Longibacter salinarum: one gene and its partner. The protein of the gene in region 1 interacts with the protein of each later gene in a pairwise test. Links are inferred from orthologs where the notes say so. Each region holds a gene or a part of one and is shown in the gene's direction. Other genes may lie near its edges.

The links. The genes of interacting proteins can lie anywhere in the genome.
Region 2: the proteins of pheT (region 1) and secD interact in binary tests that used the Escherichia coli proteins (3 or more experiments, as listed by UniProt). The link is inferred for Longibacter salinarum from one-to-one orthologs.

The regions. Positions count from the first base shown.
Region 1 is NZ_PDEQ01000010.1:25,356-28,486, forward strand. It holds pheT (phenylalanine--tRNA ligase subunit beta), read left to right. Parts: upstream 1-386; coding sequence 387-2,876; downstream 2,877-3,131. Other genes in the region: CRI94_RS15955 (four helix bundle protein), read right to left, coding at 1-221.
Region 2 is NZ_PDEQ01000003.1:319,709-322,680, forward strand. It holds secD (protein translocase subunit SecD), read left to right. Parts: upstream 1-457; coding sequence 458-2,488; downstream 2,489-2,972. Other genes in the region: CRI94_RS07645 (hypothetical protein), read left to right, coding at 1-178; secF (protein translocase subunit SecF), read left to right, coding at 2,639-2,972. UniProt on the Escherichia coli protein: Part of the Sec protein translocase complex. Interacts with the SecYEG preprotein conducting channel. SecDF uses the proton motive force (PMF) to complete protein translocation after the ATP-dependent function of SecA.

The DNA.
Region 1 (3,131 bases):
TCGTCAGATTCTTCTTCAGCGATTCCGAGTTTTGAAATGAACTCCGCACGCGAGCGTGCATGGCAGGCGGCTCGATAATTTGCTCCCACGGAGGAGGCGGAGCGCATGAGTTGCCTGCTTACGATACGATAAGCCGGAGTGCGAGGGAGGTTATCGCAAAACCGGAAGACATCGACAGCAAACTTTCTCGTTCGAAACTGAAGATCCTGCATGGGTCCCATGTGCTATTGGATGGATGTCTTTTATGTAAAAGACACAGGGGAGACCGGGGCTCTAACGTTTTGAGATCCTAATAACTGATCTTGTCCTGAAGGACTTCGCAGTTCACCTTTAGCCTTTCGAATTCTAATTTCCTCTTTTCCACCTAACCGACTGAATCATTCCACATGGACATTAGCTATCGCTGGTTGGAACGGTACGTGCACCTGGAGGAGTCGCCGGAGGCGCTCGCGGAGCAGCTGACCATGGCGGGCCTGGAGGTGGACGACGTGTCGCCGATCGGGTCGGACCTGGAGGGGGTTGTCGTGGGAGAGGTTATGGACGTGCGGGACCATCCGAACGCCGACCGGCTGGTGCTGTGCGATGTCGACATTGGAAAAGACAAGCCCTCGCAGATCGCATGTGGCGCGCCGAACGTCGCCGCCGGACAGAAGGTGCCTGTGGCCACGGTCGGGACGACGCTCTACCTGCCGGATCGGGAGAACCCGGAGGAGCGACAGGCGATCACGATCGAGAAGCGCAGCATTCGCGGGGAGTCGTCGCGAGGCATGATCTGCGCGGAGGATGAGCTGGGGCTCTCCGAGGACCACGGCGGCATCATGGTGTTGGATCCGGATGCTGAAATCGGTCGTCCGTTCGCGGAGTACCTGGCGGACCTTGACGTGCAGCCAGAAGATGCTGTCATCGACATCGACCTGACGCCGAACCGCCCGGACGCGGCGAGCCACATCGGTGTGGCGCGCGACGTGGCCGCAATCAACGGACGTCAGCTCTGCCGCCCGGAGGTCAACATCCCGACCGCTGGCGGCGACGCCGCCGATCAGGTGAGCGTCGACATTCAGGATCCGGCAGGATGCGAGCGGTACGTGGCCATGGTCGTGCGCGATGTGGAGGTGAAAGAGTCGCCTCTGTGGCTGAAGCGTCGGCTTTCCGCGATTGGTTTGCGTCCGCGCAACAACGTGGTCGACATCACCAACTTCGTCCTGCACGAGGTTGGCCAGCCGCTGCATGCGTTCGACCTGAACACGATCGCGGACAACCGGATCGTGGTACGTTCATCGGAGGGCGAGGAGACGTTTACCACGCTCGACGATAAGGAGCGCACGCTACCAGACGGCACGCTGCTGATCTGCGATGCGGAGGAGCCGGTCGCCGTCGCGGGCGTCATGGGCGGAGCAGAGAGCGAGGTGTCCGACGAAACAACCGACGTTCTGATCGAGAGCGCGTACTTTGACCCGTCGACGATTCGGAAGACGGCGAAGGCGCTGTCGCTACAGACCGACTCGTCCTATCGCTTCGAACGCGGTGTGGATCGCGACGGACAGCTCTGGGCGGCGGCCCGGGCTGCAGAGCTCATTGCCGAGCTCGCCGGGGGAACGATCGTGCCGGGCTGCGTGGATGCCCATCCGACGCCTTCCGAGACGCGAACGGCGACGCTTCGACTGGATCGCCTGACGAGCGTCCTGGGTGTCAACATTTCCCGGGAGGACGCCATTAACCATCTCGAATCCGTCGGCTTCGTGGTCTCAGACGATGGCGGCACGCTGAATTGCGAGATTCCGACGTGGCGCCCCGACGTGTCGATCGAGGAAGATTTGATCGAAGAGGTGGCTCGCCTGTACGGTTACAACGCCATCCCGGAGCCAGCACGCGTTCCGATTCCCAACGTGACGCCGGGACAGCGACCGGTGGAGACGCTCCGCCGTCAGGTGCGCACCCTGCTGAAGGGCCGTGGCTTCCGCGAGATCTACACGAACAGCATGCTGCGGACGGAGCGCGCCGAGCAGTTTGCCATCACGCCGGGACGCGATGCCCCAGTGTCCGTCGTGGAAACGCAGAATCCCATCTCGCAGGAAATGGCGGCGCTGCGTCCGCGCCTTCTCCCCGGTGCGCTCCAGGTCATGCAGTACAACCGAAACCATGGACAAAAGGCGCTCCGTCTGTTCGAGACCGGCCACGTCTTTCGCCGGGCGGAAGGGGATGAAGAACCTATCGTGGAGGGCTTCAGCGAGCACGAGGCGCTGCTTCTGGCCATGACGGGGCCGCACTCGCCGGGCGGCTGGGACACGGATGTTCGCCCGTCCGACTACTTCGACCTGAAGGGGATCGTCGAAATGCTGCTCGACGATCTGCATCTGAACGACGTATCGATGACGCCCCACGACGGAGAGGCAAGCAACAATCACGTCGAACCGACCATTCATCGCCTCGACGTGCATGCGGGAGATCGTTTCCTCGGCACGCTATCCCAGGTGAACCCGTCAGTGACGGAAGATGTAGACCTGGAAGATGCGGTGTTCGTCGCCGAGCTGAACCTGGAGGCGCTGGTCGACGCAGCTGCACCCAATGCCCGTACCGATTACGAACCAGTCAGTCGGTTCCCGGTCGTGGAGCGCGACCTGGCCGTCCTCGTGGCGGATGCGCAGTCCGTCGGGCCGATGCTCGACACGATTCGCACCGCCGGACAACCGCTTCTCAAGGATATCGACGTTTTCGACGTGTATCGTGGTGAAGGCGTCGGCCGAGATGAGAAAAGTGTGGCCTTCACGCTCCGTTTCGGTGCCGACCGCACCCTGACCGATGCCGAGGTCGATACGAAGATCGATGCGGCCGTGAAAGAACTCGCCCGCTCCTTCGGAGCAGAACTACGCGAGTAACCCGACATACGGCGCTCATTTGCGGGGTCATCTCGCAACGTATACGCCTTCAGACGAATAGAAAGACGGGCGTCGACTTGAGTTGTCGTTGCGTAAGCCCTATTGTAAAGAAACGTTAGAGGTGAATTGTCCGTCTGATGCGTGCCACAAACCTCTATTCGATGCCGATTGATTGACCCTTTTGTTGACTAGATTGGCCGGCATCCAACCCATAAAAATTACCGTCAGGTCGACGTTGTCAACTGCGACCGCATG
Region 2 (2,972 bases), on another replicon or contig:
GGCGACGCCTTCGGCCCCTGTTCCGTCTGATTCTCCCCGCGTACTCGGCACCTCACCGGCCAAGCACTTCCCGCCGGTGCCGTGCATTGACAGCGCAGACGCCCTTTTCGAAACACCGGCGCGCGTCTGGAGCGTCCTTCTTCGTACGCTGTGGTCAGCGCAGCCGCTCGGCCCCTAGCTACCCCGCGTACCCGTCCTGGTACGCTATGATCGTCGATTGTCCCTCGAAGCCTCGGTTCTGGTTCGCAGAATCCGTGGGCGAGTACGTCATCCTCCTGCACGCACCCTTTGACCTGCGTGCGGTTGTTTGAATGGCGTCCTGTCGAGCGTGCTCTTCACCTTTCATCGAGGTGCACGTCTCGATTCGTGCGAGCGGAGAAGTCGACACGTCCTCCCAAACACATTTCCGGGAACGTCCGCTACAGTTTGCCCGGCACCCGCGATATGATGGACGTCTGTGTCCATTGCCCAGGTGCGTCTCGGTGCAACTGTACCCGACCTCCCACGCCATTTTACGAACAACCCCACGCTCATGAAGGGTAACGGATTCAAAGTATTCACCACCATCGCCTTCCTCGGGCTTTGCCTGTGGTCGCTCTTCCCAAGTTTTCAGTCGTTCTACTATTCGCAGAAGATGAGCGACATGACGGCGGAGGAGCAGGCCGCCTACATGGACGAGAATCGCCAGAACATTCAGCAGGCTCGGTCGGAGTCGCTTAAGCTCGGTCTCGACCTGCTCGGCGGCATGCACGTTACGCTCGAGGTGCAAACGGGCCAGCTGATCGGTCAGCTCGCCACGAACCGCGACTCCACGTTCGACGCTGCACTGAAAGAGGCCATCGATCGCTCGGAGGCCGCAGAGACTCCGGTCGTCACCGCGTTCGTTCAGGAAATGGAGGAGCGCGATCCGAACATTCGCCTCTCGCGCTACTTCCGCGATGAGGACGATGGAATCACACGTCGCTCGGAGAACGATCAGGTCGTCTCGTGGCTTCGCGATCAGGCCGATGAGGCCGTCACGCGAGGCATGGAGATCGTCCGTAATCGTGTTGACCGCTACGGCGTGACCGAGCCGTCGATTCAGCGGAAGGACGACCGCCAGATTGTCGTGGAGCTTCCGGGGATCGACGACCCGGATCGTATTCGCGAGCTGCTGAAGGGGACGGCACAGCTGGAGTTTCGCCTGATGGCGGAGCCCGCTCGCCTGCAGCAGGTCGCCCAGCGTCTCATTCAGTATTACGAACCGTCGGATAGCGCTCTCGCCGCTGCACAAACGTCGACGGTGGACACCGCGGCTGCCGCCGATGGTGCGTCTGAAGAAGGCACGGCTCTCACCGATGGCACGCAGTTGACCGAAGCGGACACATCGGAGCAGGGTACGTCGCTCACCGGGCCGGATACCGGCAGCGACGCCGCTGGCCCGAGTAACCCGCTCGTGGAAGCGGTGCAGCAGTTCCTGCCGCAGGGACGTCCGGTTACGATCGCCTGGGCGACGGCGCAGGATACCTCCACGATCAACAGTCTGATGGCGGACCCCGGAGCTGCGCGAATCATCCCCGGCGATATCGAACTTCTGTGGTCGGCGGCACCGGTCGCATCCACGCAGAACGGGCAAGAGATCTACAGTTTGCTCGGCGTGAAGCGACAGGCCGAACTCACGGGAGACGTGGTTGTCGACGCGTCGGTTGAGTTCAGCCAGCAGACGAACGAGCCCAGCGTATCGATGACGATGAACGCCGAAGGTGCGCGGATCTGGTCTCGCATCACCGGTGCCAACGTTGGCAAACAGGTTTCGATCGTGCTGGACCGCTACGTGGTCTCATGGCCGAATATCAACGAGAAGATTGCCGGCGGTCGGACATCGATTACGGGTCTCGAGTCGCGCCAGGAGGCGCAGGACATCGTTACGGTGCTGAAGTCTGGTGCCCTGCCGGCGCCGGTCGACATCGTCGAAGAGCGGACCGTTGGGCCGAGCCTCGGTGAAGCCTCGATCCGCGCAGGATTCATCTCCGTCGTGGTCGGGCTGCTCCTCGTTGCGCTGTTCATGATCATGTACTACCGGACCGCCGGTATCGTCGCCGATGTGGCGCTTCTCTTGAACGTGATCCTCATCTTCGGTGTGTTGGCCGGCTTCAATGCCACGCTGACGCTCCCCGGGATCGCAGGTATCGTGCTTACGATCGGTATGGCCGTCGACGCTAACGTGCTGATCTTCGACCGTATTCGGGAGGAGCAGAATGCAGGCAAGACGCTTCGAGCCTCTGTGTCTTCGGGATATGAGAAAGCGCTCAGCGCCATTCTCGACGCGAACATCACGACGTTTTTTGTCGGCGTGATTCTGTATTCCTTCGGCGTCGGCCCCATCCAGGGCTTCGCCGTCACGCTGATGGCCGGTATCCTGTCGTCGTTGTTCACCGCCATCGTGGTCACGCGCCTCATCTTCGACTACATGATTCTGGAGCGGCAGATGAAGGTCAGCTACGGCTGACGCACGGGCCAGACTCATCCCCGGTCTGCTCATGCGGACCGGGGATGAGCTGCTGGCTGATCCGCACACCTTCATCCGTTGCATCCCGACGCGCGGCTGCACACCCCGTGTCGAGAACCCGCTCCACCATGGAGCACAATCCTGACTCACATGCGCATATTTGAAGAAGCAAGTTACTCGTTCATTCCGAACCGCCGGATTGGCTACATCATCTCCAGCATTCTGCTGTTGCTGAGCATTGGCTCTCTTTCCACGCGAGGCCTGCAGATGGGCATTGACTTCCGTGGGGGTATCGAGATCGTCGTTGAGAACGTCGAGGGCCTTGAGGCCACCGATGTTCGCGCTGCCCTCGCAGCCCCCCTCGGGTCGGATCCGGAGGTGAAGACCTTCGGTGAAACCGGTCTCCTCGTTCGTACGTCAACGGAGTTGGCGACGACCGAAGCTGAAGAGCTCGTCATTTCGACGATCGAAAGTGAGTTCGCCG